2 regions of the Candidatus Syntrophocurvum alkaliphilum genome follow, and region 1 is predicted to be linked to the other one. Evidence: riboswitches for the same ligand, from Rfam matches in the RefSeq annotation. Region 1 holds a riboswitch; the other holds the start of a gene.

Region 1 (4,493 bases):
TAGCAGGTAAAAGATATACAAAAGCTGGTAATGTCTGCATAAAATCAAGTATGGGTGTGATTATACGTTCAGCAGTTTGATTTTTTGCTGCCAATATTCCCAGTGGTACACCAATAATAATACATAAAAGTACTGCTGTTCCGACCATTGCTAGAGTTTGCATAGTCGGACCCCAAAGTCCCATATTATAAATTAAATATAGACCTAAAGCAGTAAACAATGCTACCTTCTTATCCACAATATACCAAGCAATAAGTACAAAAATAATTATAAACAATATCGGTGGTATAGCTGATAAACCATGTTGTAAATATAATAAAATAAATTCTAGTCCATCAGCTATAGCATCAAAAGCTGTACCGAATTCTGTTTGAAGATAGTTAATACCATCATCTATCCAATCACCTACTGGTACTCTAGGTATTCCTTCTGTTTGAAATGTTTCCCACCAACCTCTACTCATCTTCATCACTCCTTTCACCAGCTATTCCAGCTATTACCGAACCTCTTACTAAGATTCCTTTTAAATTTTTTTCTTCATCCACTACTGCCACAGGTATTTTAGTATGTGCTAAAACGTCTAGTAATTCGGATAAAGGAGTTTCCAAGTCTGTAACAGGGACATCCTTTTCAATAAATGAATCAAGGGTTTTAGCTCCCTGTTCAGCAGCTTCATAAGCTGCGTCTGCTGTAATAAAACCTTCTAATTTTCCTTTGCGATCGGTAACAAAAACAGATGATATTCCGTTTTTCTCCATTACTCGCAATGCCGTTCTAGGGCCATCTTTTGATCCAATCACACTACGAGGTTTAACCATTACAGATGAAGCATTTAATGCTTTAGAACGATTAACATTTTCAACGAATCTAGCAACATATTCAGTTGCCGGTGAAAGTAATATATCTTCGGGAAGACCCATTTGCACAATTTTTCCATCTTTCATTAAAGCTATACGATCACCAAGTTTTAGAGCTTCATCTAAATCATGCGTTATAAATACTATTGTTTTTTGTAATTTTTTTTGAATTTCTATTAATTCATCCTGCATTTCTTGTCTAATTAATGGATCAAGTGCACTGAAAGGCTCGTCCATTAACAAAATATCAGGATCTGTGGCTAATGCTCGAGCTATACCAACTCTTTGTTGCATACCACCACTTAGATTATGTGGATAATAATCTTCCCATCCTTTTAATCCTACCATTTCAATTGATCTTAATGCTTGTTTAATTCTTTCATCTTTTGGAGCATCCTGAACTTCAAGTCCATAAACAACGTTATCCAATATTGTTCGATGAGGCAATAATGCAAATCTTTGAAATACCATGGACATTTTCGTCCTACGTATTTCAGTTAGTTTCTTGGAATCAACCTTGGTAATATCATCACCATCAATAATAATATCTCCTGCTGTTGGCCTTATAATACAATTTATACATCTTATTAGAGTTGATTTTCCGCTACCCGAAAGTCCCATTATCACAAAACACTCGCCAGGGGCTACAGATATATTAATATCTCTTGCACCAACTACTTGTTTTGTTTGTTTTTTTATTTCCTCACTATCTACACCTTTATCTACGAGTTTCAAAGCTTTTTCTGGATTATTGCCATAAACTTTTGTTAAATTATTAACTATAATTTTATCCATTATCATCATCCTTAACAAATATTGATACTATATAGCATGCCCATATAGCATATAATTTTTTTAAAAATTATAAAAAAAATGTTATATTTTGAGGTTACTTTAAGTGGGGATTTAGGATGTTTGTACTATCCTTCAAAATAGGCATTATATGTAATATTTGAAATGCATATAAAAAACTCTATTAATCCATTCCCCCTTAATTGCTTACGAGGTTAGCTGTCGGGTTCGGGCTAGGGAGCCCTACCAATATTTGGATTCACCCCAAAAAATTTGGATCCCCCGTTCCTATACTAGGATTAAGCATAAAGAATGTTATTATAGACATCATAGGAGGCTATTTAATTATAATCTTAATTATAATCTTAATTATAGCTTTAATTTTAAAAGGAACACAAAAAGATTTAAAAGCAATATTAACCTTTAAATCCAATTTTGAACCTTAATAAGTTGCTCATAGTAAATAATCTCCAAAATAGTCTTAATTTCTTCTAAATAATTAAAATAAAGTTAAAGCTACATAAATAAACTAAATTATTTAAATAATTTTACTGCATCCTTAAGTTTTTGTAGTTATTAAATGTAATTTACAAAACAACATTTTTGTTAAGGACCTTTACACTAGGACTTGCTTTTTCTAGGGTAAAAAAATTAAAATTATTTCTATATTAACCATAAGAAGCTTGTCTATAAAATTCTAATCATATATGCTTAAATAATAACTTTTTTAAGAGGAGTGATTAGCCTTGGTAGAAAACTTTGGCATTAAATTTATTAGAAAGGAAACTCATTTAGCTTTACCTACAGTTACATCTATTAGACTTGCTCAAAATTTATATGATATTCTATTTCAATATGTAATTAATGAAGAAAAAGAAAGTAAACTTCAAGAGTTTATTGCATTACTAGAAAGTCATATTAAAAGCAAAGCAGATGGACCTTTCTCAATACCTATATCAGAAATATCTTTCCTAGAAGATGGATTAGAAGAACTAAAGCTTTTAAACTGGATGGAGGTTTCGGTATGGATTGCAGAAATAATCCCAGACACAGATGTTGATGCTAGTTTAGAATATTATGAAAATGTTTTTTCTTCATTATCTGATTATGTTAAATATAAAAAAATTTCAGATAATAGAATATTATTATACCCTTATAGTTTAATTAGTTATTAGATAATAACTAATTGTATTTCCAAGGCAAAAAGCTGCAATTAAAAAAGATAGTATGGATTATTCAATCCTTACTATCTTTACTCCTGTTATTTCTATGTGTTTAACATTTAATTCGTTTTTAATAAGCTAGTAATGCCTCCCTTAATATTTTTGCACCTAATATTGAGGTATTATCACCTTTTTCGAATGGTGGTGAAATTTCAACTAAATCAAAACCTACTATATTTAAACAATTTAGATCGCGTAATATTTGTAAAAGTTCTCGTGAAGTAAATCCTGCCGCTTCTGGAGTACCAGTACCTGGAGCAAAAGCAGGATCTAAAAAATCAATATCAACAGTTATATATACAGGCTTATTCCCTATCTTTGCCTTAAGTTCATCCACGTTAGGTAGAGTATCTAAGTATAAATTAGTATTTTCCCTAGCATATTCAAATTCTTCTTTAGTTCCAGATCGAATTCCTAACTGGTATAAGTTTTTTTCTGGTATTAAATCAACTATTTTTCGCATAACTGTAGCATGGGACATACTTTCCCCCAGGTAATCTTCTCGCAAATCAGCATGAGCATCAAATTGTATAACCACAAGATTATTATAAAATTGTGTATAAGCTTTAATAAGTGCTAGTGTTACAAGATGTTCTCCACCAATAGCATAAACTTTTTTACCTAAATTAAGTAATTCCTCTGTAACTAGTTCCATTCTGTTTAATGATTCAGCAATATTACCAAAAGGTATAATTAAATCTCCTACATCGTAGTAATTAATTTCTTCTAGAGATTTATCTAAGTATACACTATATTCTTCAATACCTTCTGATACCTCTCTAACTCTGTAAGGAGCCAACCTAGTACCGGGCCTAAAGCTAGTTGTAGCATCCATAGGTAAACCTACGATAACTTTTTCACATTTTTCAAATTCTTTGCTTGCCCCTAAAAAAAGAGCTTTTTGTTCTATTAAATTTATAATTTTATTCATATAACCACTCTTAAGTAATAATATTTTTAACAAAATTAGGTAGCATAAATGCAGCTTGATGTATAGCTGACGTGTAGTATTTTAAGTCTAAATCACCAGAAAACACAACTTTTTCAGGATCATGTTTTTTAGATCCAATAGTAAATGACCATAAACCACTTGGATAAGTTGGAATACTCGCTAAGTATAGTTTGGTTGTATTAAAGACATTATTAATACCTGAATAAGCCATTTTAATAACGTCTTTATTAAAAAATGGTGATTCACTTTGTGCAATTATTATACCATCTGCTTTTAAGCAATTATAAACATCTGTATAAAATTCTTTTGAAAAAAGTTGAATAGCAGGACCAACTGGTTCAGTAGAATCTATAATAACAACATCAAATTTATCCTTATGCTGTTTTACAAATTTTATTCCATCATCAACAATAACATTAGCTTTTGGATTATTAAAAGATAAACTTAGTTGTGGAAAAAAATCTTTTGAAGCTTGTATTACTCGATCATCTATTTCAACTAATGTTCCATTTTCAACTAAAGGATGATGAACAACCTCTCTTAATGTACCTCCATCCCCTCCACCAATTATTAATACATTTTTAGGATTAGGATGGGAATTAATAGCAACCATTGTTATCATTTCATGATAAACAAATTCATCTACTTCAGTTGTTTGTATCATGCCAT
Region 2 (4,493 bases), 930 kb from region 1:
ACTTCCTGAGCTAGTACAAGTATATGACTTTGAGTTTGATAATGTTGAGGTTATGGATTTAGGCATTACATATGGTGCCTTACAGGAAAACAGAGTCTCTGCAGCAATGGGGTTTGGAACAGATGGACGTATAGCAGCTTTTGATTTAGTAAACCTAGTAGATGATAAAAACTTCTTCCCGGTTTACAATCCTGCACCAGTAGTACGTACAGACGTAATTGAACAATATCCTGAGTTAGAAGAATTAATGCAACCAGTAAGTGAGGCTTTAGACACAGATACCATGATTGAACTAAATAGAGCAGTTGATGTAGATGATAAAGATGTAACACAGGTTGCTGTAGACTGGTTAAATAGTGAAGGAATTTTAACTGGCGAACAAGTTGAAAATGCAGGCGAAATTTCAGTTGGTTCTAAAGAATTTACTGAGCAGCTATTACTTGGAGCAATTACTATAGCAGTATTAGAAGATGCTGGCTTTGATGTTGAAGATAACACTAACTTAAGTGGAAGTGTAGTTGTCCGTGAATCCTTACTAAATGGTGATGTAGATATTTATTGGGAATACACAGGAACTGCATGGCTAACCTATCTTGAGCACGAAGAAGCAATTACCGATCCTGTAGAGTGTTATGAAGCAGTTAAACAAGAAGACTTAGAGAAAAATGATTTAGTATGGTTAGACTATGCTCCATTTAACAACACTTATACAATAATGATGCGCCAAGCTGATGCTGATGCATTAGGAATTGAATCAATAAGCGATCTTGCTGAACTTATTAATCAAAGACAATAATCAAAATCGAGTCAAATGGGACGGTTCCTATTGACTCACTTAACAATATATAAAACTAAAAAAAAACCTGTTCTTTTTTAAGAACAGGTTTTTTTTAGTTAAGTACGATACAAACAATATTTTAAAGATTTATAAAGAATTTATAGTTGAAAATATATAAAATAAACTCTCATAGTCAAAAACAATATGATATTTAAAGATATGAAAGAATTATGATTTCCATTATTCAAATAGATTATGCTAACATTACTTATGAATTAAACGCCGAGTTCTCAAAAATATGAGAAGCGGGGGAACCGAATTAATGGGGTGAGTCCACGTAAGTGGTAGGGCTACCTTACAGTCCGAATCCGTCAGCTAACTTCGTAGGCGTTGTGAGAAAGAATGTGATACATACTTTAAGGTCTAGACTAAACAATAGGTCTAGGTTCATACGCTCTATGCCTTTCTTTCTTTATTTTCTTACCCGCTTCACACAAAAATGGTGATTATATGGATTTATGGTATTACTTTATTAACAATCTAGACAATGTAATCAGATTAACAGCAGAGCATATTGTATTAGTCGGAGTATCTGTAGGTTTTGCAGTGCTAATAGGAGTAGGATTAGGTGTCCTAATTAGCTATTACCAAGTCTTGGCAAGAGGTGTACTTTACATATGCCAAGTAATAATGACCATACCAAGCTTAGCAGTATTTGGCCTGTTAATACCCCTATTTGGCATAGGTTTTAAAACAGGTGTAATAGCATTGGTTCTATACTCTTTATTACCAATAGTACGTAACACATATACAGGTATAGAGGAGATAGATCCTGCTGTAATACAAGCTGCACAAGGTATGGGAATGAATGAAACTAATATATTGCGCAAAATCAAACTACCACTTGCATGGCCTATTATAATGGCAGGAATTAGAACATCAGTAGTAATGATAATAGGAATAGGAGCCATAGCATCCTTTGTAGGAGCAGGTGGATTAGGAGAATTCATATTCCGAGGAATCTCACAGTGGAATATGAACTCAGTACTAGTAGGAGCAATTTTTGTTTCAATTGTAGCAATAGTAGCAGACCGACTATTAAAGTGGGCAGAACATCGCACTAGAGTCTAAAAAAAGGAGGTGTAGTGCTTTGATAAAACTAGAGAATCTGCATAAAGTTTTTCCGGGTTCAGAAGTACCAGCAGTTAATAATTTAAATATGCAAATAAACGAAGGAGAAACATGTGTATTTGTAGGTCCATCAGGTTGTGGTAAAACAACCACGATGAAGATGATAAATCGCTTAGTAAAACCAACATCAGGAATAATAAAAATAAATGATTCTGATACAACCAATCTAAACCCAATAGAACTGCGCCAAAACATAGGTTATGTAATACAAGAAATAGGCTTATTTCCACATATGACAATAGCAGAAAACATTGCAACAGTACCAAAAGAGAAAAAGTGGTCGCAATCAAAAATAAATTCAAGGATAGATGAACTATTAAATTTAGTTGGATTAGATCCTGAAATTTATAGAAACAGGAAACCAGATGCACTAAGTGGTGGTCAAAGGCAACGAGTGGGAGTAGCAAGAGCCTTAGCAGCTGATCCACCTATATTATTAATGGATGAACCATTTGGAGCAGTTGATCCAATAACAAGAACCCACTTACAAAATGAGTTTATAAGACTACAAAAAGAGATAAACAAAACCATAATATTTGTAACTCATGATATAGATGAGGCAATAAAAATGGGAGATAAAATTGCGGTAATGCGCGAAGGCAACCTTATACAGTATGATGAACCCAACAACTTATTAAGTTCTCCAGCAGATAGCTTTGTAGAATCATTAATTGGAAGCAATCGCTCAATCAAAAGATTAAACTTAATCAAAGTAAAAGATGTACTAAATACAAAATTACCAAGCATAAACCTAAACACCATATCAGAAATAACATCCAAACAACTACTAGATAGCAAAGCAAAAGCTTTACCGGTAACTGATGAAAACTTAAGATTTTGTGGAATCTTAGAAACTAAGCACATACTAAACAACAAGGAAAATAAAGCCTTAGAAAGCTTAATAAAACCATGCAGTAGCTTAGTTCAAGATGAAGCAACATTAGGAGATGCACTATCTGCAATGTTAAATACAGGAGAAAAATATGCTGTAGTATTAAACGACAACCAAGAACCTAAAGGAGTACTAACCATAGCATATATATTGGAGCTGATGAAAGATGATGCAGCATAGTAATAACTTATGGTTAAAATTTATTCCTGTAATATTATTTATTGGTTTAGGAATAGGAATAACAATTTACTTTGTAAACAATCCCGGAGGTGCTATGGCAGCTAGGGTGTTGAGTTATGACTATATATTGCGATTGACTCAGGAACACATAACCATGGTATTAGTATCTTCCATAGCAGCTATCCTAACAGCTATTCCTCTAGGAATAATAATAAGCAGGGAAAAAGTAGGAGCAATAGGCCCATTTATTGAGAATACAGTTAATGTAGCTCAAACAGTACCGAGTTTAGCAATCATAGCATTATTTTTCACAATATTTGGCCTAGGATTTTATACAGCAGTTTTTGCTCTATGGTGTTATTCATTACTACCAATTTTAAGAAACACATATGCTGGAATAAAAAGTGTACCACCAGGTGTAATTGAAGCAGCTAAAGGTATGGGAATGCCAAACTATAGGATATTATACCAAATAGAAATGCCATTAGCATTTCCTGTAATAATGGCAGGTATTCGTAACGCTGTAGTAATAAATGTTGGAACCGCAACCTTGGCTACATTCATAGGCGCTGGAGGACTAGGACACTTAATAGTAACTGGGATTCAGGTACAACGATTATCATTACTGTTAGTAGGATGTATATTAAGTGCATTATTAGCACTAACTTTCGATCATTTATTAGCAATTCTAGAACAAAGGGGTATAAAGATTACTTAATTTAAAAATGGAGGGGATTTATATGCTATCTTTAAAACAATCCAAAAAGATGACAACTTTAGTAGCTATCATTAGTGTTTTTGCACTACTATTAGTTGGCTGTGCTGGTCAAGCTGGTGCACCAGGTGAAATTGATGACTGGGTATTTGCTACGGACCATGAATTTTCAGTAAGACCAGATGGACTTCCTGAGCTAGTACAAGTATATGGTTTTGAATTTGATGATGTTGAAGTTATGGACTTAGGTATTACATATGGTGCCTTAAGAGAGCACCAGGTAGCAGCAGCTATGGGATTCTCAACTGATGGACGTATAGCAGCCTTTGATTTAGTAAACCTTGTAGATGATAAAAACTTCTTCCCGGTTTACAATCCTGCGCCAGTAGTACGTACAGACGTAATTGAACAATATCCTGAGTTAGAAGAATTAATGCAACCAGTAAGTGATGCTTTAGACACAGATACCATGCTTGAACTAAATGCTTCAGTAGATGTAGATGGTAAAGATGTAACACAGGTTGCTGTAGATTGGTTAAATAGTGAAGGAATCCTAACCGGAGAACAGGCTGAAAATGCAGGTGAAATTTCAGTTGGTTCTAAAGAATTTACTGAGCAGCTATTACTTGGAGCAATTACTATAGCAGTATTAGAAGATGCGGGTTTTGATGTTGAAGATAATACAAACTTAAGTGGAAGCGTAGTAGTACGTGAAGCATTACTAAATGGTGATGTAG

Evidence for each region. Region 1 has a riboswitch for cyclic di-AMP ahead of SYNTR_RS02115 (quaternary amine ABC transporter ATP-binding protein). Riboswitches for the same ligand answer to the same signal wherever they lie in the genome.
Region 2: another riboswitch for cyclic di-AMP. It lies ahead of SYNTR_RS06580 (ABC transporter permease); the one in region 1 lies ahead of SYNTR_RS02115 (quaternary amine ABC transporter ATP-binding protein).

What each region holds. Positions count from the first base shown of each region.
Region 1 covers NZ_CP046457.1:426,804-431,296, reverse strand. Annotated here, with positions in the region: gene SYNTR_RS02120 (ABC transporter permease) at 1-463, opposite strand, end outside; gene SYNTR_RS02115 (quaternary amine ABC transporter ATP-binding protein) at 456-1,652, opposite strand; cyclic di-AMP (ydaO/yuaA leader) riboswitch at 1,839-1,965, opposite strand; gene SYNTR_RS02110 (hypothetical protein) at 2,396-2,824, shown strand; gene speB (agmatinase) at 2,943-3,803, opposite strand; gene speE (polyamine aminopropyltransferase) at 3,814-4,493, opposite strand, start outside.
Region 2 covers NZ_CP046457.1:1,352,374-1,356,866, reverse strand. Annotated here, with positions in the region: gene SYNTR_RS06585 (glycine betaine ABC transporter substrate-binding protein) at 1-796, shown strand, start outside; cyclic di-AMP (ydaO/yuaA leader) riboswitch at 1,049-1,184, shown strand; gene SYNTR_RS06580 (ABC transporter permease) at 1,289-1,909, shown strand; gene SYNTR_RS06575 (betaine/proline/choline family ABC transporter ATP-binding protein) at 1,929-3,041, shown strand; gene SYNTR_RS06570 (ABC transporter permease) at 3,028-3,759, shown strand; gene SYNTR_RS11600 (glycine betaine ABC transporter substrate-binding protein) at 3,782-4,493, shown strand, end outside.